Linked DNA regions of Heyndrickxia acidicola. The protein of the gene in region 1 interacts with the protein of each later gene in a pairwise test. Links are inferred from orthologs where the notes say so. Each region holds a gene or a part of one and is shown on either strand. Other genes may lie near its edges.

The links.
Region 2: the proteins of A5N88_RS21230 (region 1) and A5N88_RS10920 interact in binary tests that used the Bacillus subtilis proteins (3 or more experiments, as listed by UniProt). The link is inferred for Heyndrickxia acidicola from one-to-one orthologs.

Annotation. Positions count from the first base shown.
Region 1 is NZ_KV440953.1:4,568,048-4,584,002, forward strand. Bases 4,772-8,558 are described here. They hold A5N88_RS21230 (efflux RND transporter permease subunit), read right to left. Parts: upstream 8,227-8,558; coding sequence 4,972-8,226; downstream 4,772-4,971. Other genes in these bases: A5N88_RS21225 (CcdC protein domain-containing protein), read left to right, coding at 4,772-4,843. Also shown: ltaS (lipoteichoic acid synthase), read left to right, coding at 1-1,612; A5N88_RS21215 (EAL domain-containing protein), read left to right, coding at 1,983-3,011; copper chaperone CopZ, read left to right, coding at 3,187-3,411; more of A5N88_RS21225, read left to right, coding at 4,313-4,771; A5N88_RS21235 (TetR/AcrR family transcriptional regulator), read left to right, coding at 8,669-9,556; A5N88_RS25235 (lmo0937 family membrane protein), read right to left, coding at 9,644-9,790; A5N88_RS21240 (thioredoxin family protein), read right to left, coding at 10,234-10,557; A5N88_RS21245 (Ger(x)C family spore germination protein), read right to left, coding at 10,684-11,748; A5N88_RS21250 (GerAB/ArcD/ProY family transporter), read right to left, coding at 11,745-12,842; A5N88_RS21255 (spore germination protein), read right to left, coding at 12,881-14,392; lepB (signal peptidase I), read left to right, coding at 14,550-15,089; A5N88_RS21265 (spore coat protein), read right to left, coding at 15,218-15,559; A5N88_RS21270 (hypothetical protein), read right to left, coding at 15,579-15,857. UniProt on the Bacillus subtilis protein: Required for self-resistance to surfactin, an antimicrobial lipopeptide surfactant produced by B.subtilis. Also required for swarming motility.
Region 2 is NZ_KV440953.1:2,324,035-2,339,202, reverse strand. Bases 4,870-7,869 are described here. They hold A5N88_RS10920 (ABC transporter permease), read left to right. Parts: upstream 4,870-5,745; coding sequence 5,746-6,993; downstream 6,994-7,869. Other genes in these bases: A5N88_RS10915 (permease), read left to right, coding at 7,746-7,869; A5N88_RS10925 (ABC transporter ATP-binding protein), read left to right, coding at 4,870-5,753. Outside these bases: A5N88_RS10950 (Cof-type HAD-IIB family hydrolase), read left to right, coding at 1-754; A5N88_RS10945 (coproporphyrinogen III oxidase), read left to right, coding at 1,041-2,558; A5N88_RS10940 (enoyl-CoA hydratase), read left to right, coding at 2,883-3,665; A5N88_RS10935 (YhzD family protein), read left to right, coding at 3,692-3,877; A5N88_RS10930 (TerC family protein), read right to left, coding at 3,964-4,632; more of A5N88_RS10925, read left to right, coding at 4,854-4,869; more of A5N88_RS10915, read left to right, coding at 7,870-8,669; A5N88_RS10910 (TIGR03943 family putative permease subunit), read left to right, coding at 8,789-9,832; A5N88_RS10905 (metallophosphoesterase family protein), read left to right, coding at 10,010-11,236; A5N88_RS10900 (ATP-binding protein), read left to right, coding at 11,293-14,259; 3'-5' exoribonuclease YhaM, read left to right, coding at 14,660-15,168.

The DNA.
Region 1 (15,955 bases):
AAATAATTTTGGCGATTTGGGCGGAAGTATACTTGCATTGATAAAGCCTCATGACCCTTTATATTTCCTTGATATTATTTTTCTTATTGTTTTGATGGTCTCAAAGGTAGCCAAGCCTGAACCGGTTCGTGTCGGATTCAGAAGGCTGAGTGCGGTTTATGTATTGGCCATCATGGCCTTCAGCATTAACTTAAGCCTTGCGGAGAAAGACCGTCCTGAGCTCCTGTCCAGAACCTTTGACAGAAAATATTTGGTTAAATATCTAGGAGCCTACAATTTTACTATTTATGATGCCATTCAAAACACGACGGCAACCGCACAGGAAGCTTTTGCTGACAGCAGCGATATGACGGATGTACGGAACTTTGTAAAAGCTCAGTATGCTAAACCTGATCCAAAGATGTTCGGGAAAGCGAAAGGCATGAATATTATTTACATTCACTTGGAGTCCTTTCAAAATTTCTTAATAAATTACAAACTGAACGGGCAAGAAGTGACGCCTTATTTAAATTCACTCACTCATGAGAAGGGCACATATTATTTTGATCATTTCTTCCATCAAACGGGCCAGGGGAAAACGTCTGATGCAGAATTCATGCTGGAAAACTCTTTGTTTGGTCTTCCACAGGGCTCTGTACTTACGACCAAAGCACAGAATACATTCCAGTCCCAGCCTGCTATATTGGGTGAAAGAGGCTATGATTCAGCCGTATTCCATGGGAATTATAAAACCTTCTGGAACCGGGATGAAGCGTATAAGTCTTTCGGTATTAACCACTTTTTTGATGCAAGCTGGTATAATATGAACAGCAAAGACGTCTTGAATTATGGATTAAAGGATAAACCATTCTTCAAGGAATCGATTCCTATGTTTAAAACATTGAAGCAGCCTTTCTATGCTAAATTTATAACATTGTCGAATCATTTCCCTTATCCAATTTCAAAAGAGGATGCAACCATTGGTCCTGCAACTACAGGGGATTCATCTGTAGACAGTTACTTCCAAACTGCACGCTATTTGGATGAAGCAGTAAAAAGCTTTATGGATTATTTGAAACAGTCAGGTCTGTACAATCATTCTGTTATCGTATTTTATGGTGACCATTATGGTATCTCAGAAAACCATAAGACTGCGATGGCAAAAATTATGGGCACCGAAATTACGCCTGTAGAAGAAGCCAAGCTTCAGGAGGTTCCGCTCATTATCCATGTACCAGGCACTAAGGGTGGAATTGAACACCAATATGGCGGCGAGATTGATGTATTGCCGACAGTGCTGCATTTATTGGGAGTCGATACTAAAGACTACATTCAATTTGGTACGGATTTATTTTCAAAGCAGCACTCCCAGGTTGTACCGTTCCGTAATGGCGACTTTGTAAGTCCTGACGTCTATTCTTTGAACGGAAAGTATTATAATCCAGATACCGGTGTAACGATTCCTAAGGATCTCGAAATAAAGAATGATGAAAAAATGGTACAGGAAAGGTTAAGCCTTTCTGATAAAGTGGTGTATGGCGATCTATTGCGCTTCTATACTCCTAAAGGATTTACCCCAATTAACCGTGAAAAATATAATTATAATCACATACCACAAAAATCAAGTAATTAACAGAAAAAGCCGGCTCCTATTGGAAGCTGGCTTTTTCTGTGCTTAGGAACTTATAAAATGCTAAACCTGTCGATATTTTTCTTGTCTAGCTTCAGCGCCTATCGGCAATCAGATTTCTATGTCTCCTCCCTACAATTAGTCAACATCTAGTTTTCTTTTCCTTTATATCAGTCGAGAGCTATGAATTCCTTACTCCGGTAAGAAAGACGCTTGTGCTGCACTTATGTCCTAGGAAATGAAACAAGAAAGTCAGGTTTGCTATATTCGTGTTAATGTATGATCTGCCAGCAGATTATTTAGTATTTTTAGGGGTAAATGGTATAATAAGCCACAAAGATCAGCGATTATTTAGCAAAGGATGATTCGAAAAATGACAAATCAATATTTGTGTGCTGAGTGCGGTATTCCTTTTCCAATCATGCATCAGGGATTTCTGGCATTGCCTGTAAATGATGCTGCTTCACTTGCAGTATTTAAAAACGGACTTAAGCCCAAACTAATAGAAAATAAGTTATACATACCCTACGACTCTATTCAGTCACTTGAGGAAGAGATTCAAATGCTTGAGGAAGGAGGTCTTGGAGAAATCCGTGCCGCCGTAACAGGCTCTGAACTTAAAGTACCGCTTATGATTGAGTTAAGCGTCTTAAAAGAAAGAATTCGAAACAAGGAAATGGTTGATGTCATTGTATCGAACAAATTTGTAAGTTATTTTCAGCCCATCATTAATTTGAAGAGTCACGACCTTTTTGGTTATGAAGCCCTGCTGCGGGTTGATCACTCAGAAAAGCAGGTCCCTCCCGGCATGCTTTTTGAAGCAGCACATAAAACGGGATTATATTCACTTCTTGATCAGAGGGCGAGGGAAACAGCTATTAAATCAAGAGTGGGAAAAATACCAAACGGCATGAAAACCTTTATTAATTTTTTGCCGTCCACGATTTACAACCCCGAATTTTGTTTACAGCATACCTTTTCAATTGTAGACAAATATAACGTATCGCCGTCGGACCTCGTATTTGAAGTTGTGGAAACGGAAGAAATAAACGATATTGATCATTTGAAAAATATTTTTAAAACCTATAAGGCATCAGGGATGAAGGTGGCTTTGGATGATGTGGGAAGCGGGTTTGCCACATTGGACATCCTATCCAAGCTTCAGCCGGATTACGTCAAATTAGACCGCAATTTTATCTCATATTGCGATCAAAACACGATGAATCAGAAATTTTTACAGCAGGCAGTCCATATTTCGAAAGAGATGGGCATAAAAGTCTTGGGAGAGGGGATAGAGAGAAAAGAAGAGCTTGAATTCTGTGCAGCAATCGGAATGGACTTTGCCCAAGGCTATTACCTTGGCAAACCTGTAAAGGACCCTGTGGAACAGGTGAGAGCATGAGAAATGCAGTGGTATAAACATAAATTGGACCTGGTATGAGAGGACGGCAATTATCCATTGGCTGCTCAAAATTGAAAAGCTTTTTTATAGGGTAGGGGAGTATACTATAACGGGAATAGATTATGATAACTGAAAAAAGGGCATAGTAAAGAAAATAGGACGGGAGGCAGTTTATATGCAAAATATTACCTTTAAAGTAACAGGAATGTCCTGTAACCATTGTGTAAAAACCATTCAAGAGAGTGTTGGACGACTTGCAGGTGTCGAAGAGGTAGAAGTAGATCTTAAAAGCGGAGAGGTTCAAGTCGACTTTGATGCTGAAAAAGTTGCAGCCGTTGAGATTAAAAAGGAAATAGAGGAGCAAGGCTACGACGCAGAACAAATTGTTCCTTTTTTTTAGGCTTTGTTAAAGGTCATTATCGATTTCGTCTTAATGCGGTGAAGGGATGAAGCTCCTGCGTGAAAAGTGCTAGGAAGCTTTTGAGGTGTCCGCGGGAAGAGAGCGTCTGGAGCGAAATTTGACATCCACAATGAACACAGTCACTTTTAAAGTTTCCTGCCTTTTCAAGAGCAAAATTATTTGCCTTGGAAGGGCTATTTGTTTTTTAAGGGTATTTTTCTATAGATTGCTGCTTTTTGTATAAATGATGACAGGGGATAATCATCGTACTGCTGAGGCTATGGAATAACCTTAAAATAAAGATTTAAACATAAATACAAGGAAATAAATGAATAGACTGCACCATGCTTGGCTTAGAAAACGTCTGAGCCAAGCATGGTGCTTTTGTTCGGTAAAGCATGAAAGGGGTCTGACCCCTTTAGTGGACTAAAGCGAATCGGGGTGCAACCTTGGTATATTATCCTAAATCGCCTGTAAACAGCAGAATTTCGCCCGAATTTTTCGATTTTTCGTCCGTATTGTCCAAAAAGTCGCTCGTATTTCGTTTGAAATCGCCCGTAAAATCCAGTTGCGAGATGAAAAGCATCCTTGTGGTGAGCATTAAATGGGTTAATGCCAATTTTTCTTCTACTGCTAACGCTCCAACTGCAGGAAATGTTCAAATGCAGCCTGAAATATAATCAAATAAAGTGACGATATAGTGTTAATCACTTTTACATCCCCGTACCCCACGCGGGCGATTTATTAACCACAAGGTTCTGCAATCAAGACAAGCGAGGAGAGGGCTCAAACCATGGCCTATCTGGTCTTTATTCATTAGAAAAAAAGCGTAGCGGCTATATAAACTGATAAGGGAATGAGGTATCATCTAAATAGATGCAATTATGAAAGGTGGTATTTCATGAATTACAGCCAGTATGTAATTCCAGTTTTGCTTATTGCTTTTATTCTTTACCGCCGTGTTAAAAGGTCGATTGGTTTTCAAGCGTACCATCAAAGAAGGCTGGTCATTCGAAGCACGATTTTGCTTTTGGTTGTCCTGCTTTTGCTCGGAGTCAGTGCCATTCACCCCGTATCTTATATTTATGAAATTGCAGGAAGCCTTCTGGGCAGTGTACTGCTGATCATGGCGATCAAATGGAGCCGCTTTGAAACCAGGCAAGGCACTATTTACTATCGTACACATATATGGATAGAGACGTTTGTGTTATTTGTGTTTTTAAGCCGTTTCCTGTATAGAATGTTTTATCTTTTTCAAGTATCAGGAAAACAAGCCGATTTAAATTCCAGCCAGATGAACATGCAGTACACAAAGGATCCTTTGACCATGGGTGTGTATTTTTTGCTGGTTGTCTATTATGTCGGCTATGCTTTTTATGTTATTAGGAAGGCAAGGGGGATGGCAGAAGAAAACCGGCAGATTAGCAGTTGAAGGGTAAAAAAGATAATCTATGCAAAAAAGCAGATGCTGAGAAGCATCTGCTTTTTTATTATTGTTTAGGTAATGATAAAATGCTAAACCTGTGGATACTTTCTTGTCTAGCTTCAGCGCCTATCTTGTTACGATTCTTTCCTGCTGCTCTTTCTTGTAAACTTCATAAAAAACTCATACACCACAGGAACGATTAACAATGTAAGCAGTGTAGAGCTGGCAAGACCGCCAATAACGGTGACGCCCATGCCTTTTGAAATCAATCCTCCGCCTTCAAACCCGAATGCCAATGGGAGTAATGCCCCGATCGTAGCAATAGCAGTCATAAGAATTGGACGAAGACGGGTTGCGCCCGCTTCAAGCAATGCTTCCCTTGTTGTGAATCCTTCTCTTTCTTTATGGATTACACGGTCAATTAATACAATGGCATTGGTCACAACAATTCCAATCAGCATAAGGGCGCCGATCATGGATGTCACGCTGAGTGTTTCATGAGTAATCCATAGTGCCACAAGTCCGCCAATGATAGCGAAAGGCAGGGAGAATAAAACGGCAAGTGGTGCCAATGCTCCGCCAAATGTAATGACAAGGATAAGATAAACAATGGCCACTGCTGCGAGCATGGCTAAGCCGAGATTTGTAAAGGAATCTTTGATATCCTTTGTCACACCGCCCATTGATACTTGAACGTTTTTAGGGATATCTGTTTTATCAATCGCTTTTTGTACATCTTTTGATACCTTTGATACATCACCTTGGCCGACTGTTCCGGTTACGCTTGCGTACATCTTTCCGTCCTGACGGGAAATTGTATCAGGTGTATCGCCGGTTTTTACTGTGACGACCTTGTTTAACGGTACTTCACTTCCTAAAGCGGTCTTGATTTTTGTATTGGTTAAATCATTTACATTTGTATAGCTGCTTTTGTCCGCTTGAACATAAACATCTATATCTTTACCATTTATTTTAAGGGTTGTCAGTGCGGGATTATTGCCTGATTGGTTTAATCCCATGGCGATTTGTCCAGCTGTCAGCCCAAGCTTGCTGAGCTTGCTTTGATCAGCCTCAAGTGTATATTCCTGATAGGTTTTAGAAAGACTTGAATCTACGTTTTTTAAATTCTTAACGTCTTTCATATTGTTTTCTAGCTTTTCAACGACTGGTTTAATTTGATCGATATCGTCACCGTATACCGATACGGTTATTTGATTGCTGCTGCCTGAGGATGAGAAATCCTGAGACTTCCAGGTTCCCTTATTCGTCATGCTTTGTAGATCTTTTATGACTTTGTCAGGCTCTTTATCAAAGTTTTTGGCATCCTTGTTGTATACAGCATAGAACACCGCTGATTGGTCGTTTCCTCCAAATGGGCTTTTTCCAATGGAGTACTGGATATTTTGGACGCCTTTCCGATGAAGGAAATAGTCATCTGCTTTGGAAGCAACGGTTTCAACATCCTGTTGTGTTTCACCTGGATTCGGATTAAAGGTCGCCATAACCGTTTTTTGTTGGTCATTGGATATAAAGCTGACACCGATGAATGGCACTAAAAAGAAGCTCCCTATCAACAGCAGAACGGCTAATCCAAACGTGATCAGCTTATGGTTCAAGGACCAGTTTAACGCCTTTTTATAGGCACCGGCAAGCCTTCCTGCTGCTGGTTCTTTTTCATGCTGGCTTTTTTTCTTTATTTCTTTTTTAAATAAGGAATCCGCAAACATTGGTACAACGGTAACAGCTACGACAAGGGACGCTAATAGCGAGAATACGAGTGTTAAGGCAAAAGGTAGAAACAGCTGTCCGACCATTCCCTGCACTAAACCAAGCGGCAGAAAGACCGCGACGGTTACAATAGTGGAGGAAGCAATAGGACGGAACATTTCCTTTGTTGCTTCTCGGATTAAATCTTTTCCTCTTAATGGTTCATTTGAATCAGACATGCGCCTATAGATATTTTCTATGACGACAATGGAATCGTCGACTACCCGTCCTATAGCGACTGTCATAGCGCCCAGGGTCATAATATTCAGCGAAATATCCATTTGCTTAAGGATGAGGACGCCGATTAATAGAGAAAGCGGAATCGATATGACTGAAATAATGGTAGACCGGATGTTTCTAAGGAAAATCAGGATAATTAAAACGGCAAAGATTGCACCGATGATGGCTTTTGTCAGCATCGTTTGGACAGAATCCTTGATTGGTGTAGCCTGATCTAAAATGGTCGATACCGTTAATCCCGGGTGGGTCTTTTTCAATTTGCTTACTTCATCATTTATATTGTTGGCAACATCAACGGTATTCGCATCTTGGGATTTCGTAATTTCAATCCCGATGGATTCTTGGCCGTTTGTTTTTGAAATAGATTCATGCTTGCCTACCAGGACAATGTTTGCCAAATCCTTTAATTTAACGGTAGGAAGGTTTACATTAGCAGCTTGAGAACTGCCGGCTTGAGTATTTGCTGTACTAGATTGAGCGTGGGACTGACTTTGATACTGAGCACCTGCACCCTGGCTTTGAGAACCTTGTCTGCCTGTCATTTGTCCGCTCTGACTTGCTTGGCTTTGTGACTGCATGCCTCCTTGAGCCTGGGAGGATTGACTGCCTCCAGCAGCACCCATTGACGGAGTCTGTTTTGGTGTATAAGGAATTTCAATATTTTTAAAATCGTCCAGGGACTTTATATTTCCATCAATGACAACAGATTTATTTTTGTTGCCAAAATTAATCAACCCAAGGGGAACGGATACATCAGAACCCTGAATCAATTGTTTAATTGTGTCTTCAGACAGGCCGTACTTATTCAGTTTATCCTGGTTAAAGGTAAGGTCCACTTCTTGCACATACTGACCTGATGCCTGTACCTGGGAAACCCCTTCAATTCCCTCCAAGTCCGGAATTACATCCTCAGTAGCTGTTTGCGTCAGTTCAGCCAATGATTGATGTTTATTGGACAGGCTTAAGGAAAGGATTGGAAAATCATTAATATTAAAACGTGAAACGGTTGGAGTCTTTACGTTGTCCGGAAGATTGACAGATGTTAAGGCATCCTTTACTTCGTTTTGTGCTTTATCCATATCTTTATTGTAGTTGTATTGAATTTGGATAGTAGAAGCATTTTGCATGGAGGTCGAACTCACTGTATCCACGCCTGGAAGATTTTTAATTTGCTGCTCTATTGGCTTTGTTACGTCTTCCGCTACCTGATTCGGTGTTGCACCAGGGTAGGTGGTGGTAATCGTAATAATAGGTGCATTAATATTAGGGAGGGTTTCCATTTTCATATTTATCCCTGCATAAATGCCTGCTATTGTGACGATCAGTGTAATCAGCCAAATGGCAAACTTGTTTTTCAAGCAAAAGTTAATGATAGCGTTCAATAGATTCTCGCTCCTTTTCCAGCAACCGAAAGGGTAGCTGCTTTGTGTTTCATGTAATGCTTTCTTAAAAAATTACCCCATTTTGACGGCAATGTTGTAAGCCGCTTTTTCCTGGCAGTCCTTCGGTGACCCTAAAAGAAAAGTGGATATGTAATAAAGACTAGGTAAAAGATAAGTTTGACTGACTGGTCATTACCTTTTAAAATATAACTGACTGGTCATATCATTTCAAGAAATAAGTATTTGTTTTATATAAATTTTTTATGAAGTCATATCATCGCAGGAATGGACTTGTATACACTTTTGTTTTTTGGATTTCTAAATAGAAGATACAAAGGGACTTTATGGGGGTGCGAAACGAGATGTATGCGCATGCCCATGCCCATCCTGCAGCCTGAATCATACTCTTAAAGTGGTATGTACGATTGGGAGGTGAAAAAGGATGAAACAAAAAAAAATTGAGCTATTGGAAACAGCGATTAAGCTATTTGCTGAAAAAGGCTTTCAGTCAACTTCTGTGCAGGATATTGTAACAGAGTATGGCATTTCAAAGGGAGCATTTTATACTTATTTTTCATCCAAAGAAGAGCTTTTACTTGCTATTTTTGATTATTACTACGCGATTCTGCGCTCGAAAATAGTGAAAATAAGCGAAACGGAATTGGCACCCCGCGATAAAATGAAAGAACAAATTAAGGCGCAATTTGAATTTTTTATACAGCATCGGGATTTTATCGTTATGCACATACGTGAGCAAAATCATTCCATTAATAAAGAGCTGCGAGAATATTTACAGAAAAATATTGCAGAGACGATAAAATGGTATGAAAGCCACTTAATGATGATATATGGTGATAAAATCAGACCCTTTATTGGAGATGTTATTCTTTCTTTGGACGGAATTCGAAATTCATATTTAAGAGTAACGATCTTTCAGGGAATCCAACTCAATGTTGACAGACTGTCTGAGTTCATTATGAAAAGAATTGATGAGTTGGTAGTATCCTTTTTGGAGAAAGGGGAGGAGCCGATAATCGGTTCAAACGGGATCGATGCCTTCTTCCAAACGAGCTGTAAAGAAAATAGCAATCCGGAGGAAGAAGTAGTGCATATCTTAAAAGAAATGAAATCGATATTAGAACAGCTGCCCTTAAAGGCGGAAAAGCAGCAGGAGCTGATGGATGCCGCTGATTTCCTGTTAAACGAAGCTGCTAGTATGCCTATTAAAAAATACGTATTTCAGGGACTGTTAACAAACTTTAAAGGAATAAAAGAACTGGAAGAGCAAAGACAGAAAATCGGAGGCCTTCTGGGAATAAAGCTTTTGTAAGAGTTTGAAATGGAAAAAGCAGGGCCAAGGGCCCTGCTTTTTTTGTGGAAAGTATAAAATTTTTACTCTTTTTTCTTATTTGACCTGCTATGATCGTCTTCGACCTGTTACAAGGTTAATGATGAAGACAATGATAGCAATAACCAGCAGGATGTGAATTAATCCGCCTGCAATGTGAAGGGAAAATCCTAAAATCCAAAGTATAAGCAAAATACCAATTATAGTCCAAAGCATGTATTTTCACCTTTCTTTCTGTTTATTTGCTTTACTTACTGATAGATTACCCCAAAATTTAAAAAGCAAACAAGTTAGTCATCATTTAATCCATTTTTCTCATGATAAAATGGAAAAGTGAGAATATACTTTGAATATTAATTGGCAGAAATTAGAGGAGAAAAGATGACAGACTGAACTCTGTATAAATAATAAACCCGGCTCTTGCCGGGTTTATTGAGGATTAGCCTATAAAATTTTTATGAACGGCCTCGCTATGATTCCTTTATCTCAGTCATGAACAAGGGGCTTCCCCATTTCATTGTCCAGCTCCAGCGCCTATCGGATTTCTGCGTCTTTTCCCTACGATAAGGAAACATCAGCTCGTTCCTCACTGTGTTTCCTTTATCTCAGTCAAAGACTACGGAATCCGTACGCCGATGAACAAGGCGCTTCCGCATTTTTTAGTTAGATTTTACTAATTCTAAAAAATCCTTCACTTGTTCAGGTGATTTTGCATTTGCACTGTGTAAATGTGCTTTCTTTTCACCGTCCTGGAAAATGAGAAGGCTCGGAATCCCCATTACCTGGTTCTCTTTTGCCACCTCAGGGAATTGATCGGTATTCATTTCGAACCACTTGTACTCTTGATGTTCTTTTATTACATCATCAATGAACATGTCCATTACCTTGCAATCCGGGCACCAATCAGCAAAAAACTTTATGATGACTGGCTCTGATTGAGAAATGAGTTCTTGATATGTTTCGGTTTTTTTAATTTCTTCCACTCTATACCACCTCGTGTTATTAAAACTATAATTGTATTGTAGTCATTCTTCCTGTGTAATTCAATGTTTCTGCTTGCTTATAGAATAGAAAGTGAATGTTGTTATAAAAAGCGCTTAGAAATGAACTTACTCCACCGTACCGCTTTCCATGATAATAACCTTTGGTTTCACCTTAAATTTAACGTTTGGATATTCGTCCCTCCACTTGCTCCAGTTAAAATGGCGCGTAACGCTTTGAACGCGTTCGCCAATGCCTACAGGATCAATATGATTTTTTTGAAATTGCTTTAGCATGCTCAGCGTTTCTTTTTTTATTATCTTTTCAAATTTTTCTCTAATGACGTTTTCTTTTTTCATGTCTAGATGATTACCAGTAAATTCACGAATTACTCCATTAACTTTTACTTCAATTGTTACCTCTGTCGGATGTTTATGAGTATTCACCTTTATTTTATTGGTGGAGCTGATACTTCTGACGACTGCTTCATCCCCATCTAATTTAATGGTTTCGCTGCCTTCACTGTATTTATCCACCAGGATTTTAAAGAAAAACATTTTTTCTTCGCCAATTTTTTGAACTAATCTTTTATTATTAAAAAGGCCCATCCCGCTGATTTCCAATTCCGTATTGTTTACCTTTCTAATAATGGGCAGATAAGTCGTTCTTCCTTTGGAATATAAATAGGAAGCGAAGAGGTGGAGATTCTGCCTTGGAACATCCCTGTATTTCATGTTATGGTCCATCAGGCTTTTAATGTAGACCCCATTCCCTTCCATTCCGTATTTTCCCTGAAGAACTTCTTCGGCGGTACCATCCACGACAGCCAAATCAATTCTTGACCCAATATTAGGATCGCGCTGCAAGGAATCAATCAGATGGAAAAACCCCTCTTTCGCAAGTTTTTTTCCGAATAATACAACCTCCAGGCTTCCTGTAACAAGAGGCTGATTGGACTGCCTTTCAAGCTTGGATAATAAATCACGGCTGACCTTGGCCGATTCAACAATCGTGACATTATTGACACTTTTATCCGGCAGAAATTGAGGATAAAGAACGGTACCCTTAATACGGTTACCTTCTAGTAAATCAAAGCCCAGACCAGTCTCGACATTCACTTCATCAATAATTTGCTGCTGGACACATCCTGTAAGCAAAAGGAAGCACAAAAGGATGAGAGAAAATGATTTCATTGCATTTTTTTCCCCCTTTTCAGCTTATTCACAAGCAGTAATATTACGGTTAGGAGTGGAATGTAGAAATAATCCAATAAAAAACTGACTCCTCCAACAATGGTATTTAAATTGTCAATTTGCCCTCGTGTTTTAAAAAATATCATGATAATAAGCGCCAAAACGGATATTAAAATGACTCCTATTCGCTGGTTCAGTTTGATGGTTCTCTTAAAAATGCGGGTGGCACACCAAAGTGCAAGGCAGACATTTGGAAGAATGATCAGGCACCAGTTGGCAATGCCAATGTATTCAAACCTTTCTGCTACAGGCAAATGAACAATTTTAAAGGTGGTTAATGTGGCCCAAATATCTTTGGAGAGCTGTTCCTCAGTATAAAAAGAAAAAGAAACAAATACAGTGTACAAATATAAAATCATGGTAAAAATCAGTCCGAAGTGTGTCCATTTCTTTGATTTCTCTGGATTCTTTATAAAAGGATAGAAAAAGACAAAAATTTCATATCCTGAATAGGATAAAGACATACTTTGTGAAGCACTCAAAATCTTGGAAAAAGAGTGGTCCAATATCGGTAAAAAATGAAAGAAATCTGCAAACTGGAGGGCAAGCCCAAATATTATCGTTATATATAATGGAAGGACGAAGGCAAAAAATGCAATCCCTGTTACTGTCCGAAATCCTCCATAAATGATATAAATGCACAGAAGGAGAAAGGCTGCCCCAAACCAGAAGGTGCTGAAATCCGGAAACATCCATACCTGAACGATTTCGATATACGTTTTTAGAATGGTGATAAGAAGTGCGATGAAGTAAAACCCAAAAACAATACTGACCAGTGATCCCAGCCATTTTCCAAAAAGGTCACGATGAACGTCAATTAAATCGCCATTGCTGTTTTCCATAAGCTTATACATGAACCACATAATGATATTGGAACTGACACCTGCAATAATCACCGATATCCAAGAATCGTAGCCGGCAATACGGGCTATGATACGCTGAAACCCCAAAATTCCCACACCGACTTGCATGGAAACCATTAAATAAAAGGTGAGGAAATGTGAAACTTTAAGATTTTCCGGAATGGGCTTCAAGGTATCACCTCCAATATGGGCATTCTTCTATATCTGGATTACTCATCTATGTCTTTCTTAATCTTTCCGTCTTTTTTAGGAAACCGCCGAGTCTTTTCTGTTCGTAAATATTGCGGCCGTAGTGATTGTTTGTTGAAACCAAGCCTTACAATGGTATCCTTCAAATCGATGACGCGTGGAGGATAGAGCGGCTCGAGAAATGGACGGCCAAGAGAGGTCAGCCTCAATAAATGTGTCATCAGAATGCAAAAACAAAAGACAATTCCAAGAAGTCCCCAAAGCTCAGCAAAAAACAAAAAGGGGAAACGCAAAAGCCTGATCGTATTACCAATTTTATATACAGGGGTGGTAAAGGAGGCCAGTGCTGCAAGGGCAACCAGAATGAGCAGCACATTGCTCGTGAATCCTGCTTCAACAGAAGCAGTCCCAATTACGATACCGCCCACGATACCGATCGTCTGGCCGATTTTCGTCGGCAATCGGGCGCCGGCTTCCCGGAGGAGCTCAATAGTCCCTTCCAGAACAACTGCTTCTAAGATCGGTGGAAACGGAACTCCTTGCCTAGAGCTGATAAGAGTAGCCATCAGGTCCCTTGGAATTAAATGATAGTGGTAGGTAAGCGCAGCTACATATAACGGTGTTACCAGGATGGAGAAAACAACCGAGAATATCCGCAGAAGCCGGAATACAGTAGCAATAATCCAATTCAGATAATAATCTTCAAAGGAACCAAAGAACTCCACCAGCGTGGTGGGACCAATCAAGGCATGTGGAGAGCCATCTACAAGCATGATAAGTTTTCCCTGGGTAAGAACTCCGGCTGCCCGGTCTGGCCTTTCTGTATCAAGAAATTGAGGGAAAGGAGAATTGTGATTATCCGCCATCAGCTGTTCGATAAAGGAGCTGTCACTAATTTCGTCAAAGTCAATATCCTGCAGTCGCTGCTTAACGGTATTCACATTTTCTTCATTGGCAATTCCATCAATATACAGCAAGGCTACCTTGGTTTTTGAGAGAGTGCCAAGTGTAAAATCTTTTATAATTAATTCCTTAATGGGAAGCCTTTTGCGAATCAGGTTTAAGTTTTGATCCAGTGTTTCAATAAATGCTTCTTTAGGGCCAATTACACTAAACTCAATTTCCGGTGCGGAGATAGATCTGCTTACCTCTTTTTGTGCAGCAATAAAGACATACTTATCACTTTCTTGTGTAGAGCGCAGAAGGACATATCCATTAAACATTTTCTGTTCAATTATAGATGGATCTGTGCTAACTTCCACGTCTGCAATAGGAAGAATGGACTTGACATCATTCAGGCCGCTGAATTCTCCCTCCAATAAGTAAGGCAGGACATCCTTCTGAAGGATATTTTCATCAATAATCGTAGAAACAAATTTCAGAGAAAAGGAAAATTTCATTTTTGTATTAGTAAAGAATTCTTCCTTTATATCATCTGAAGCTGGTTTGTCCTCCATTGAGACCTGTGCGCCAGGACTTGGATTGGTATTCGCCTGTTTCTGCTTTTTTTTCCTCTTAAAAATATTCATCATTCTTCCCCCGGTGCCTGGCATGAATAGTGATTTGTCCATATCTTTTCCAAATAGACCGGAATTATGTAAGGTGTCTCTTAATGGTGAAAACAGCATGAATGAGATGGAATCAGAATAAGTTTAAAGAAAGGACATTAGAAGACTTGGAGGGGGTTCAATGAAAAGGAGAAGGCTCTTAACAAGGGGATTGAAGATAGTATTACTTCTGCTTTGTGCACTGGCAGCTATAGGTGTATGCTTCTTTTCACCCTATATTGTAGAGGGGGAGTCTATGCAAACTACGCTGTTTAATGGAGATCATATGCTGGCAAATAAAGAGGTATATAAGCTTGAAAAGCCGCAAAGAGGAGATATTGTTATCATTAAAGATACAATCCATAAAGTTAATTACGTTAAGCGTTTAATTGGATTGCCAGGTGATAAGATTCAAATCAAAAAAGGGTATCTTTTTGTGAATGGAAAAAAGGAAGCCGAAAATTATCTAGTTAAAAATCGAATGGAAGCACGTAAAAAAGGGGAGATATTAAATCAGGATTTTGGACCGATTACGGTGCCTGCAGGCAAATTTTTTGTTATGGGGGATAACCGTCTGAAAAGCATGGACAGCCGCAATGGTCTCGGTTTGTTTCCTGCGAGTGCCATTGTGGCAAGGTGTGACTTGATTTATTATCCTTTAAAGGATTTTAAAATAGAGTAATTTGAGCACCAAAATGGGTACAGGAAATTCTCTAACCCATTTCGGTGCTCTCAGTTTGTATTCGGCCTTATCTTAGTCGAAGCCTTTTAAATCCGTACGCCGATGAGCAAGGCGCTTCCGCTTTTCTTTCAATGTGTTTGATTTCCGTATGGAAATTGAGAGGAGTATGCCTGATGCTGCTGGTAAGCCTGCTGGATTTTTTGCTGCTCCGCAGCCTCGAGCTTGTACCAGCCATTATGGAACATAAGATTATAGAGCTCGCGCTGCTCATTATGTGTTTCTGTATAAATAGAAAGCAGATCCTGATAAAGGGCGGAGTGACTGGCTTCATTTAGGGCGGTGTTATAGGAAGCTGTCATATACTTTTCCATAGCCAGTAAATCGTTCGCAAGATCCCGATCATTCATGCGGGGAGTTTCTGGTATGGAAGTTTTGGAATTTTGAATTTTGGGTGCATTTTGATTTTGCATAGTAGTACCTCCTGTTCCGTTACATCATTTGTTGAGTGTTTTGTGTTGGCTGATTTGTATTCAAATGTCCTAAAATTTGTTGATAATGCTGCTGATGCATTTGTCCGCATTTTTCAAAGGCGCTTCTTAATGAAGCATCCTGGCAGTGCTCTGCTGCAAAATGAGCCTTTTTCATAGCAAGCAGATTCCAGGAAAGCATGTCATTTAAATAAGATAAATCTTTTGTAGTCAGCACCTGCGGAGGCTCATGATAAGCATGAGCAGGATTTTGACTAGTTTGTTGGTGTTGTTGTTCCATGTCCATATTACCTCCAGTCATGATCTGTGTGTGCAGTCCTTTTTTAAAGGATAAGCGTATGAAATTATATAAGTAGTATCTATCTAGCTCCAGCGCCT
Region 2 (15,168 bases), 2.2 Mb from region 1 along the record:
AGTCACGCTGGTTACGTCAAGGGATTTTTCGTCAGCTAATCGTATTGCAAAGGCCCTCAAGCTGAATACCTTTTTGGTTACTCATCAAGGCTCATACATTGCTGCAGACCTCAAGAAGCCTATGTTTGTAAAAAGGATCAGTGAGGAATCCTGTGCTGAATTAGTTCGCTTCCTTGAAAAGTTTCCGTCCAGAATACGGCTAGTTCATGAACATTATTCCCTTGCCAATAGAGTGAAGCTGCCAAGTAATTTGGTAGGCAAGGTTATGTTCCAAACCAGCAATGCGTTTTCATACTCAGAGCGTTACGTCGACTCATTAAGCGAGTCGCTCGCTGAATCGCCCATGTCTCCGCCTAAAATAGAAGTGATTTTTGAAGATACAGAAGATCGTCAGGACTGCAAAAAAGCCATCAATGCAATGTTTGATGAAGTAGATTGTATAGAAAATGAAGATGGAAAACTGGAAATCGTACCATCAGGAGTTTCGAAGCTAAAAGGTGTTCTTTATATATGTGATCGATTAAATATTCACCGTGAAGAGGTCGTCATGATCGGATCCGGTCCAGATGATTTGCCGCTCATTGAGTGGGCCGGTTTAGGGGTAGCCATGGGAAATGCATCACCCAAAATAAAGCGTGCTGCAGATTGGATAACCAGATCCAATAATGAAAACGGAGTATCCTATATGGTAAAGGAACATTTCCGTAAGCAGCAGCCAATACAATTTTTGCGAAAAATGAAACAAATGAAATAATATGACAAAGGGTCTCCTTTCTGGCAGAATGGATGGCCCTATTTTTATGTAAGTCTCTATTAAGGTTTCATGTTAATTGCGAAAAACCCAAAGACACGAGACAGCTGCTAAAAAAGCAGGTTAAGGGAGGCAATGGAGGCCAAGAACACCGAGGATGCTCCCGAGCAACTATTATCTCTCTAACATTCAGCATTACATACTCTCAAACCCAGCTTCATCGTTAGTTGACCTGACTAAGGTCATTCCAGTACACTTAAAGAAGTTTTTAAGGTGAAAGGTGATATCCATGAAAATTCAAATAGATGGACTGGAGGACGAACGATTTAAACGTCCCTTGCAAAATATAGCAAATTTATTTTTTGAGGAAACAGACATTTTTTTAGGTCAAGATAGTGATGCTGATATAAAAGTAGAAATTCTCCTTGATATAAAGGAGAATACAGTAACTGTTTCTGTATCCCTAGTAAAATCGGGCGATTCAGAAGTATATAGGGCAGCGTATTCCAAAGAGATAGAAGAGGGACTATCAGAAAAGGATTTTTTTACAAAAGTAAAAAATGCGGTCTCACATGTTTACTTATCCGTGTTGCAGAATTTCACTGGCATTTATCAAAAATGGGGAGTCCTTACAGGGGTACGCCCTACAAAACTTATGCACAAAAAAGTGCGGATGGGAATTGACAGGGAGCTGGCGCATAGTCAACTAAAAGAAGAATACATGCTTTCTGATGAAAAAATTGAGCTTATGCAATCCATCGTTGACCTCCAGCTTAAGGTAATACCCGACCTGTACACCTTACAGGATGAAGTCAGCATTTATATTGGTATCCCATTTTGCCCGACCAAGTGTGCGTATTGCACATTTCCTGCGTATGCCATTCTGGGCAAGCAGGGCCGTGTGGATTCCTTTCTAAGCGGTCTCCACTATGAAATGAGGGAAACGGGAAAATGGCTGAAGGAAAGAGGGATCAAAATTACAACTGTATACTTTGGCGGAGGGACCCCAACCTCTATTACGGCTGAAGAAATGGATCTTTTATATGAAGAAATGCATCAATCCTTCCCAGAAGTTTCTTCTATACGAGAGGTTACAGTTGAAGCTGGCAGGCCTGATACGATTACCCCTGAAAAGCTGGAAATTTTAAAAAAATGGAATATTGACCGAATCAGCATTAATCCACAGTCCTATACAAACGAAACGTTAAAGGCAATTGGACGGCACCACAGTGTAGAAGAAACCATTGATAAATTCCATTTAGCAAGAAGCATGGGCATGAACAATATCAACATGGATTTAATAATTGGACTCCCCGGTGAAGGGGTATCGGAATTCCAGCATTCCTTGGATGAAACGGACAAATTAATGCCCGAGTCCTTAACAGTGCATACCCTTTCCTTTAAACGTGCTTCTGAAATGACAAGAAATAAAGAAAAATACAAAGTGGCTGACCGAAGTGAAACGGAACAAATGATGTCGCTGGCTGAGAACTGGACGAAACAGCATCAATATGCACCTTATTATCTCTACAGGCAAAAAAATATCCTGGGAAACCTTGAAAATGTCGGGTATTCTCTTGAAAATCAAGAAAGCCTTTATAACATTATTATTATGGAAGAAGTACAAACCATTATTGGAATTGGATGCGGAGCAGCGAGCAAATTTATTGATCCTAAAACGGGACATATTCAGCAGTTCTCCAATCCAAAGGATCCCAAATCCTATAATGAAAACTTTAAGGAATATACAGAGAAAAAAATAGCTATTTTAGAAGAGCTTTATCCCGCACAAAGCACCCAAAAATAGCGTAATGTAAACCTGGCAGCTATATGCTTGCCAGGTTTATATTTTTGGTTCAGTTGTCTTGATGAGCGTTTTCTCCTGCAAAATTTGAAAGCTTCCAGGGCCTGTTTTAAACGTTCACTGCCAATGCCTGCTTTTTTAAGTTTCTTCAAGTGAAACGTTCATTTCACTTGTCATACAGCTAAGCTGAAAAAGATGTTATTAACATAAGAAATTTACATTGCCAAATTAAATAGCTGGAAATTTGAAAAAAGTGAAAAAGATATTGAAAAATGAATGGTCATTCAGTTATGCTATAGATAGAAAATTGTTAAAGGAGAGTGTACTATGATTTCCACTTATGAAACAATTGAAATTGATATACAGAAAGAAACAGCCTATATATCCTTGAATCGGCCCAAATCTCTTAACGCCCTGAATTCTACTCTTATTAGAGAATTACTTGATGGACTTAAATCCATTTCAATTAATCCAAATGTTAAAATCGTAGTGCTTAAAGGAAATGGAAGCGCTTTTTCGTCAGGGGGCGATATAAAAGAAATGCTTCAGATGAGCGGAGAGGATCTGTTTAAATCATTTATGGACCACATCAATGACTTAGTGACCACCCTTTATGGCATGCCAAAAATTACTATTGCTGCGATAAGCGGGGCTGCAGCAGGGCTTGGTCTTAGCATTGCGCTTGCATGTGACCATATCGTAGCGGAAAAGGATAGTAAGATCGCAATGAACTTTATCGGAATTGGACTTGTACCTGACGGGGGAGGTCATTTTTTACTTGAGAGAAGGATCGGCCAGGAAAAAGCTAAAAAGCTTATTTGGGAAGGAAAAGTCCTTTCAGGAGAAGAGGCAATAAATCTAGAAATTATTGATTCGGTGACAGATGACATTCATAGCGAGTTGGGAGTACTGCTGAAGGTATGGAAAGCAAAACCTCTTCTTGCCATGATTAAAACAAAAAAAATCTATACAGAATTAAATCGTCCAAAGTTTTTAAAATCCCTTGAGCTTGAAAAGGCTGCACAATGGAAGATGAGGCAAACCAAGGATCATTCAGAAGGAATTCAGGCGTTTGTAGAAAAAAGAAAACCTGAGTTTCATGGTGAATAGAGAAAGAACATGGAAGGAGAACGGGTATGGCTATTTTTAAATTAACTGCATTTGAACCAGATGGAGAAAAAATTCTTGATGAGTCTTTTGAAGCGGCATCTGAACAGGAGGCGAAACAAAAAGGAGAAACGCTGCTTAAGGAAAAGGGGGCCTTTGAAAAAACCCATCGGTGCACATCGCCTGCAGGTAAATTAATCTTGTTTCATCGATAGACCAGCAATTCACATACAAAACAATAAACGCAGCGGTTCATATACCGGCTGCGTTTTCTCTTATTAGGATGGGACTATTTCCTCGTTTAATGACTATGATGGAACCTGCGCTTTGAAGCCCGCCGGTTCACCCCGTATCCAGCGGCTACAACAGTAATGGTCACCACTCCAGTTAGGAAGTAGGTGAAATAGCCTTGGTCAAGATTAATTAGATTAAGGAACTGCTCGTCCTTAAAAAGCATATTGGCTCCTGTCCATGCCAGGATTCCAGAGCCAATGTAAGCAATCCAGCTATACTTATTCATCAGCTGTACAATTAACTTTGAAAAGAAAATCATGATAGGAATGCTGAAGGTTACGCCTATTGCAATGAGTCCTATATGGCCGTTTGAAGCTCCGGCAAGAGCTACGACATTATCTAGGCTCATGATTGCGTCTGCAGCAATAATAGTGCAAATGGCTTTTAATAGGCTGGATTCTGATTTTACCTTTACATTTTCCTCTCCGCCCACTAGAACCTTGTACGAAATCCATAAAAGAAGGATTCCGCCAATAACATTTACATAAGGAATTTTCATCAGTTCAACAATCACAAGAGCAAGGAGAATTCGAATAACAACGGCTCCAATTGTTCCAAATAAAATTCCTTTATTTTGTTGTTTGTCTGGCAGATTACGAGTAGCCATCGCAATCACAACAGCATTGTCTCCTGATAGGACGATATCAATTGCAATTATTTTTATGATTAACAGCATGGAAGCTGCAGAAAATTGAATATCATGGATCAAGAAATATACTCCTCTCTATTGCAGTCATATATCTATTCAATTTATCTTAACATAAAGAATTAACGATAGAAAAAATTTAATAGGATTTCTGAATAGAGTAAAAAATGGATCTTTTTTAGGGATGATTCGTATAACATAGAAGAGCAACAAAAGAAATTATTATAGAGAAGGAACCAGGGGGGAGTAGTTTGGTTTTAAAGCTGGAGAATGTAACAAAAAGGTTTAATGATTTTACCGCTGTTGATCAGCTGTCGCTAACCATACCAGAAAATGAAATGTTCGGATTTTTAGGTGCCAATGGAGCAGGAAAAACGACCACCTTTCGCATGATACTTGGGCTTTTGGAGCCTAATGAAGGGAGCGTTACATGGAATGGCAGCAAAATTGATTATTCGGCAAGTCCATATATCGGTTATTTGCCGGAAGAGCGGGGACTTTATCCGAAGCAGAAGGTGAAGGACCAACTAGTGTACCTGGCCAGACTTCGCGGAATGGAGAAGCAGGCTGCTGAAAAAGAGCTGTCAAAGTGGCTGGAAAAGTTTCATGTACCTGAGTATTCCGAAAAAAAATTAGATGAATTATCCAAAGGGAACCAACAAAAAATTCAATTTATTGCTGCTGTTTTGCATAGACCGCGGCTGCTTATTTTAGATGAACCTTTTAGTGGATTGGATCCCGTAAATGTTGAACTTTTAAAAAGTGCAGTTTGGGACTTGAAACACTCAGGTACAACCATTGTATTTTCAAGCCATAGAATGGAGCACGTGGAAGAGCTCTGTGAAAATCTTTGTATTATGCACCATGGCAGGCCGGTCGTTTACGGAAGGCTGAGGGATATTAAGAAATCCTTTGGCAAAAAAAGTATTTCAATCCATGCAGATTTTGACTTGGGCTTTTTAAAGAATTTAGAGGGGATAACAGCGTGCAAACTAACAGCACAGGGAGCAGTACTACAGTTAGAAAAGGAAGAACTCGCCCAAACAGTCTTGATAAAGTTATGTGAAAAAGGGTTCGTTCGTAAGTTTGAGCTGGAAGAACCCTCTTTAAATGATATCTTTATAGAAAAGGTGGGGGACCAGCATGGATAAGTTCTTTTTAATTCTGTCTTACACATATACGACAAAATTGAAGACAAAAGCCTTCATCATTACCACCATAATCATGATTGCATGTGTTACTCTAATGGGGAATATGAGCAGAATTATGGATATGTTTAAGGGGAATGATGTTAAAAAAATTGCCATTATTGATCAAAGTCATATACTTTTCCAGGTCTATGCCCTTCAGTTAAAGAAGATAAATAAGGACATAGAGCCTGTTCAGGTAAATAGTTCAGAAAAGCAGCTGCAAAAGGACGTCTTTAAAGGCAAATATGACGGATATCTTGTTCTATCTTTAAATGAGGGGCTGCCTTCCGCGATATATAAAGCACCGACACTTACGGATACTGATTTTTCAAATTATCTTGAGCAGGCACTTCAAATTGTTAAGGGAGGCGTTGCGGCAGCCAAACTGAATCTCTCGCCGCAACAGTTATCTTTACTGAGCGATCCGGTAAGCTTTAAACAGATGACTCTCGGGAAGAACGGAAAAACATCAGCACAGCTGGCAGAGGCAAGAGGGCTTGTGTATGTCCTGCTGTTTGCCATTTATTTTGCTGTATTGTCCTATGCCAATATGGTCGGTACAGAAATAGCAAAAGAAAAAGCGACGAGGGTAATGGAAATTTTGATATCCAGCGCAGCCCCAGTTCAGCAAATGTTTGCAAAAATTGCAGGGATAGCTTTACTGGGACTGACCCAAATGGCTGTTTTGCTGGGGATCGGCTACCTTGTGTTAAAGCAAAATATGAATACTATGCAGGGATCATTTTTCTCAGTGTTTGGATTTGGAAATACATCTCCGGCAACGATTTTGTATGCCATTATCTTTTTCTTGCTCGGATACTTATTGTATGCTACATTAGCTGCTTTTTTAGGCTCTTTAGTCAGCAGAATAGAAGATGTACAGCAAGTAATGCTGCCTATGACATTTTTGGTTATGATCGGATTCTTTATCGCCATGTCAGGACTGGGAAACCCTGAAGCTGGTTTTGTGACTGTTACATCCTATATCCCATTTTTTACACCGATGATTATGTTCATGAGAATGGGTATGCTTGACCTGCCAATTTGGCAAGGACTTATAGGAATCCTGATTTTAGTTGTTTCTATCCTGATTTTTGCTTTAATTGGAGCAAAAATATATCGCGGCGGTGTCCTAATGTATGGAAAAAACACCTATTTAAAAAATATTAAAAAAGCGCTGCAGCTATCCAAAAGCAAATGAGACAAAGAAAAGCGGATAGCGCCGTTAATCGGCGACCAGCATAAGACGATCCGGCCAGAAGGTTTGCTCTTTAACCTTTTGGCCGGAGTGGCTTATGACCTCGAGCCGATGGCGCAAGGAGCTGGACAAAGAAAAGCGGATTGCGCCGTTAATCGGCGACCCATAGGGGATCGCATATAGGATGGAAGCTATCATGTCAGTATTAAGAGACTTTAAGAACTTTTCTTTGTTCTTTAAAGTCTTTTTTTAGGATGGTTACCTTGAAAAAACAAACATTCTCTGGTAATAATCATTGTATTATTGTTATGTCGAGCACACATTTTCATGCGCCATAGTTCGAATGTGATTATCATGATGCTCTCTGTTAAAGAAGAATGTTGATTGGAACAGATACGCAAGGCTCCTGCTTAGAAAAGCGTGTTAGGAGAGAACTCCGCAGAAGCATGCGGCGAGGAGGCTCCCCTACCGCCTGCGGAAAGCGAGTGTCTGCAACAGAAATCAACAGGCAAGATTAATAGAGCCTTAATAAAAGTATAAAATTAGGGTGAAAGACAGGGATTTTCAATTATTGAGAAGGGCATCCATTTACCAAAACTCTATTTTATAGTATCCTTATCCACAGACGTTTTAGACTTATTTTAATTCGTAGCTTACTAGTACGAATCTGTCAGAATCAATGAAATACACTTCGCTATACTATTTAAGAGATAATGTAAATGTTTAGTGAATGGAAGTAGAGGGAGAGAACAACCTTGTTAAATCAATCCTTTTTACAAATGAATACAATTTTTATTAGTATTATTATTGAAGCACTGCCGTTTATTGTATTAGGTGTATTCATAGCAGCATTTATCCAAATGTTTATTACAGAAGAAATGATAGCAAAAATTATGCCAAAGAACCGATTTTTATCGATAGCAATAGGGACAGGCATCGGTTCATTGTTCCCTGCTTGTGAATGCGGGATTGTCCCCATTACACAAAGGCTTGTAAAGAAAAACGTTCCTCTTTATTCCGCAATGGCATTTATGTTGACGGGCCCCATCATTAATCCAGTAGTTATATTCTCTACGTTTATTGCTTTTGGTGATAGCTGGAAAATGGCGTTATACCGCAGTGCCCTGGCAATTGCGGTGGCAGTTGTCGTTTCAATTATTATTTCCTATGTATTTACGGAAAACCAATTAAGAGAATATATTGAAAAGAAAGTGAGCGGACTTACCCACTCACATGATCATTCCCATCATGACCATTCCAATATGAAATTCTCTGAGAAGCTAAAAGATATGGTTAATCATGCGATTGACGAATTCTTTTCTGTAGGTAAGTTTCTTGTCTTCGGAGCATTGATTTCATCAGCAATGCAAACCTTCATTAAGACAAGCACACTTCTTTCTTTAGGCCACACAAAGGCTACCGCTATTTTAGTCATGATGCTTTTAGCCTTTATTTTATCCATCTGTTCCGAAGCGGATGCCTTTATTGCGTCTTCTTTCAGCGGAATGTTTGGTACAGGCCCTATCATTGCTTTTCTGGTTTTTGGAGCAATGGTTGATATAAAAAATCTGTTTATGATGCTGGATGTATTTAAAAGAAAATTTGTCCTTGCTCTTATTGGGTTAATCTTTGTTTCGGTATTTATAGGCTCTTTGTTTTTATCAAGCTTTATTAATTAACAGATTAGACGCTCTATTAAATTTCGAAATTGATAACTGCTTGTTTTTTAACAGAGCCAATCGTTTAGTAGAGTGGAGGCCAACATTATCACTCTCAATGTTTATTGGAGGTGGACATTCTGATACGCTTTATCATTTTATTTGGATTTACGTACTTTTTTCTTCAACTGCATGTTTCTGGGAATATCAGTAAATATATTAATATGAAATATTCATATCTGTCCTTTTCTATGATCTTTGTAATGGGATTTCTATCCATCTATCAATTGGTCAAATGGGTAAAGGAAGGCGACGAGAAGGAAAAGGAAAGAGAAATTAAAAAGCAGTTAAAAAAGCAAAAGAAACTGGAAAAGAAGCAGGGGAAAGTACAGCCGCCTGTTGAAAAAGATGATTTATTCCACAACAGCCAAAAGGCTCATATTCAAGATGTGCATCACAGTCACGATCATCATCACACACACGAGCACGATCATGAGCACCACCACCACGATCATGGACATAGTCACAACGGTCATCATAGCCATGATCACTCGCATGAAGAAAACACTTGGTACAAAAAGGTTTTTGTATACGGACTGCTTCTCATTCCGTTGATTACAGGCTTGTTTTTGCCTGTCGCCACACTAAATTCGACGATTGTAAAAGCAAAGGGTTTTCACTTTGCAGCCATAGAGGATGATGATCCATACTCTAATCATCAGGTTTTACGCCCGAATTCCAGTCTTTATTATGGAAAAGATGAGTATTCATCCATGGAGCAATCAGACCTGAAAACCTATGGGTCTAAGCAGCATGTAACGCTAAATGATGGGAACTATTTCAGAGCCTTAGAAAGTATTTATAATTATCCTGGAAACTATGAAAATAAAACGATTACGCTAAAAGGATTCGTCTATCGTGCCGGTGATTTAAGTAATAATCAGCTTTATCTCCTGCGCTTTGGTATCATTCACTGTATTGCAGATGCAGGAGTATACGGCATGATGGTTGATTTTCCGAAAGATATGAAAGCAGAAAAGGAAAATACCTGGCTGCAAGTAACCGGAACACTAAGTACCATCTACAATCATCAATTCCAGGGAACCATTCCTTATTTACAGGTGACAAGCTGGAAAGTAATTCAGCAGCCGTCTGATCCGTATGTATATCGAAAATATAATTAAATTGAGTGGTAAGAGCCGTATCCATTTCGGCTCTTATTTTTCTATAATAAGAATAGAATCAGCTCCCTTTTTCCATGCTGATTCTATTGCAAAACCATGATGTTTAATGTTTAGAAAACAAGAATGTTCGTTTATAATAATAAGGGAACGTATATTCGAGAAATAGGAGTGGTCCAAGTGAAACAAATTCGTTTTATTCATGCAGCCGACCTCCATTTGGACAGCCCCTATGCAGGTTTAAGGAAGCTGCCTAAAGGCATTTTTAAAAGAGTCCAGGAAAGTACTTTTTCTTCTATGGAAAAAATGGTTGAGTTTGCAATAAGGACAAGAGTTGATTTTATGCTTCTGGTCGGTGATTTATTCGATGGGGAAGACAGAAGTATAAAAGCACAGGCAAGACTTAGAAAACAAATGGAAAAACTTCTTGAACATAATATAGAGATCTTCGTTTTGCATGGAAACCATGATCATTTATCAGGATCCTGGACGACTATTCATATGCCTGAGAATGTGCACACCTTCTCCGCTGAGGCCGAAAAGCTTGAATACAAGGCAAAAGACGGCACCAAGGTTAACTTATATGGTTTCAGTTATCCCACAAGACATGTCCTGGAAAAAGTGATCGATACGTATCCGCAAGCAGAAGGGGCAGATTTTCACATTGGCCTGTTACACGGACAGCTTGAAGGAGGAAACACTGATCACCAGCCATATGCTCCTTTTACTGTTCCTGACCTTCTTGAAAAAGGCATGGATTATTGGGCGCTTGGGCATATACATAAGCATCAAATCCTGCATGAAGATCCTTATATTGTCTATCCGGGAAATATACAGGGGCGCAACCGAAAAGAGTCCGGTCCCAAGGGCTGTACCATGGTTACCCTAACAGACGAAACTGCTTCGCTTCAGTTTGTTGAGACTTCAGATATTGTATGGCATTCAGCAGAAATATATATACAGGGAATCAACGATTTCTCTGCACTATATTTGGAATGCAGAGAGCAGGTGGAAAAGGTAAGGAGGAAAGAACAGGGAACCCTTCTGAAAATTGTACTTCATGACGATGGGAGCCTGGACGAAGAGTCAGTACAAAAAATGAAAAACGGCGAGCTTTTGGATGTGCTGCAGGATGGAGAAGAAGAGGAAGATGCTTTTGTATGGGTGTATGATATTGAACGGAAAATGAATGATGTCTCTCACCAAAACCAGGAAGCATCTTTCCTAAAAGAAATTTCACGTACAGAAGAGCATCTGATAGAGCGCAATGCATTTGAAGCTGCTCTAGGAGAATTGTATTTACAAAGGTATGCAAGCAGATATTTGGAAGAAATATCGGAAGAGGAGCAAAAACAATTGCTTGAAGAGGCACATGAGCTGATTTCCTTTTATATTGCCAAGTCATAAAAACAAAGAACTGTGCAAAAAATGAAGAAAATTTCATTGAAAAGGAGGAAAGACATTTGAAGATCAAAGAAATACAAATATATGGATATGGGAAGATAGTAGAATTGAATGTTGTCAATATTCACTCCCTCCAGGTGATTTTCGGAAAAAATGAAGCGGGGAAATCGACTATGATGGCTTTCATTCATGCGATTTTCTTTGGTTTTCCTACCAAGCAAAGCTCTGATTTGCGGTACGAACCAAAGAGCCATTCAAATTACGGAGGAAAAATTCTACTGGAAACGGATTCGCATGGCCATATCATAATTGAAAGGATAAGAGGCAAGGCTGCTGGAGATGTTCTGGTCCAATTGGAGGATGGAGAAACAGGCGGGGAAGAATTATTAAAACAAATTCTTAATGGAATAGATAAGTCTGCTTATCAATCTATTTTTTCCTTTAATGTTCAAGGGCTTCAAAATGTTGGGAAAATAAAAGCAGAGGATTTGGGCAGATATCTGTTTGCAGCAGGGACTATGGGAACAGACAGAATGTTACAGGCAGAACAGCAGCTGCAAAAGCAGCTCGATCTTCTTTTTAAACCAAGTGGACGCAAACCTGAGATGAACCAGCTCTTGGAGGAATTAAAGGAAAAGGACCGTGAATTAAAAACGGCAAAATCCAAGAACCAGGATTACTCATTGCTGCTTTCGAAAAAGGCTGACCTTCAAGCTATGCTTTCCGCATTACAGGCAGAAAGCAAAAATTTGCAAAACAGACTCAATAAAACGGAAGCACTGATTAAGGAATGGCCTTTATTTAAAGAGATGGAGCAGTTTCAAAGTAAATTAGTGTCATTAGGGAATACCGAGCCTTTTCCGATTGATGGGCTATCAAGAATGGAAAAGCTCGAAGATAAATATAGGAATGCAAAGAGTGAGCTTTCCAATATAAACATGCGATTGTCCGAGCTGGATGCCCCCTTATTGAATACCAAACCCGACCCTTTAATAAAAGAGCATCAGGAGGAAATTGATCACTATTGTGAGAACTGGCAGCATGTCCTCCAATGGAAGGATGCCGCTGTTTCGTGGTCATTTGAGCTAGAAAAATGCAGAGATCAAATCCAGCAGCTAAAAAAAGAACTCCACTTCCAAGATGAAGAGATGTCCAGGTTGTCCAAGATAGATTTGGGAATTAGTATGAAAGAGAATCTGCGTCTGGCTGTAAGGGAGGATGTATCTTTGAATGCCTCTCGCAACGATTTGAATGCAAGACTGGCAAAAGAGGGAGCAGAGCTCTCTGAAATTGAAAAATTGTGTGACAAACTGGAAGCACAAATGCTTTCGGAAGAACAATTTCGCCGCATGGCAGAACAGCAGCAAAATCTCTCCAACCACAAAATGTGGAGTGATGAATACGAACGTATCCATGACAAGCTCAGCTTTCTTATGAAATTAGAAAAGGATAGTCCAAAAAATTCATCTATACCTTATATCATCCTATGTATTTTCTTTATGATTCTCTTGGGAACGGGGATTATGACCAGGCAAATGTTACTTGCAGGAGGTTCTTTGGCAGGCGTATTCATCTCCTTCCTGTATCTTATAGTCCTTAAAAAGAAGAGCGATAATGGAAACACTAGCAAAGACATTAAAGTGCTGAAGGACAAAGAACGGGCGCTGAAAGCAAAGCTTTCAACTATTCAAGATACAGCTGGTACCGAAGAATATGCAGCTCAAATAAGGCTTAGGGAAGAATGGAAGGAAAGAATTCTTCAGTTAGAAAAACAGCAGAATAAGTATACAGAAATAAAAGAAAACTGGAAGCAATTAATGCAAAAACAAGAGGAAAATGACCGTCTTCTTATGGGAATCAAGCAGAGTCTTTTCTTAAAGAGCGATTTTTCTTCAGAGCAGCTAATGGACGCTTTCAATCTTTTGGAAAAACTAATTCAAATGGTGAGAAAAGAAGATGAGATTCTCAAAAAAATTGACCATCTTAAAAGAAAAATAAAAGAGTGGGAAACGAAATTTGTGGAGGTTATGTCAACCATTAAGGCCGACCTGCAGCCAACTGAAGAGGGCGTTATTCAGCTGAAAACACTTATAAAGATAGAGAAGGAAAAGCAAGTAAATTATAGGGAGCTAAATTCCTTATGCAATGATCTTTCTATCCAGAAAACAAAATGGCAATCAGAGTATGATGCGAATGTCCAGTCCATCCAGGAATTGTTGCGTTCTGCCGAGGAAAAGGATATAGAAGGCTACAGAGAAAAGGGACAACGGGTCATTCAAGCGGCAAAACTGCGGGAGCATCTTTCAATCATAAAGGACAAACTGAAAAAAGAAGATATTCAGCTATTGGTGGAAGCCGGTTCATTGCAAAATTTAGAAGAAGAGCATGTTCTATTAGAGCAAAGCCTTAAGAAAACAACGAAAAATACGGAAGAGGCTCAAACAGAATTGGCAAGGTTGGCTTATGAGATCGACCGTATGGAGGAAGGGGGAACCTTTACCGATAAACTCCATGAATTCTACCAGCTTAAATCGGAATTCAACGAGAAGGCAAAGGAATGGGGCAGACTCGCTCTATCAAAGAAAATCCTTTCTCAAACGCTCAGCAGATTAAAGGAAGAACGTTTTCCAAAGGTGATTCAAGCAGCAGAAAAATATCTGCAGATTCTGACTGGAGCGAACTATGATCATATCATTCTTCAAAAGGATGGCAGCATTCTTATTGAAAGAACTGACCATGTCTTATTTGAGCCAGGAGAGCTAAGCCAGGCAACGGCGGAGCAATTGTACGTAGCCCTGCGTTTTGCTTTGATTCAAATCTTAAAAGATGACTGCCCTCTTCCCATTATTATTGATGATAGCTTTGTAAACTTTGATAAAGAAAGGACATTACAGGTAATTCAGCTTTTAGAGGAAATGAGCGAATCGGTACAAATCCTCTTTTTTACCTGTCATGAACACCTTTTAAAATTATTCTCAAAAACTGGGGTGATTAATATTTCAGAAACGATGCAAATCGCTAGATAAACCATTTTTCAGAGGATAAATATAAAATATATATAAAATATGCTCGCGGCCTCGCTGTGTATTCTTTGTATCAGTAGGAGACTGTGAAATCCTTACGCCGATGAGCAAGGCGCCTGCGCTTTTCATTGTCCAGCTCCAACGCCTATCGGCTAGAGGATTTCTACGTCTTCTCCCTGCGATAAGTCAACATCAGCTCGTGACCTCACTGTGTTTCCTTTATCTCAGTCGGAGACAGCGTAATCCTTACGCCGATGAGCAAGGCGCCTGCGCTTTTCTTTTCGTGCTGCAGTGGTTATATTTTCAATTGCCAACAAGAAAAACATATGTGATATACTCAAATTATTGAATAGATCGAGAATCATGATAACAAGAATCTTGAGAAGAATTCGGGGGAATCTTAATGTCAAAAGGACTATTAGAACATGAAGTAGGAGAACAAGCAGAGCTTTTCTTATTGGTGAAAAACAGTACAAAGGGAATTGCAAGCAATGGCAAACCTTTTTTAACTCTGATATTACAGGATAGGACTGGAGATATAGAAGCAAAACTATGGGATGTTTCTGATCAGGATGAACAAAACTATAAGGCAGAGACAATCGTAAAGGTATCCGGTGAACTGCATAATTACCGCGGCCGTTTGCAATTGAAAATCCGGCAGCTGAGGCCAGCATCGCCGCAGGATGGAATGAAGATATCTGATTTTCTTGAAACAGCACCAGTAAGCCAGGACGAAATGATGGGGAAAATTACACAATATATTTTTGATATGAAGAACCCTAATATTCAAAGAATTACCAGGCATCTGTTAAAAAAATATAGTCAAGAATTTCTGGTATATCCTGCAGCTACCAAAAACCATCATGAATTTGTATCGGGATTAGCCTATCACGTTATATCCATGCTTGACTT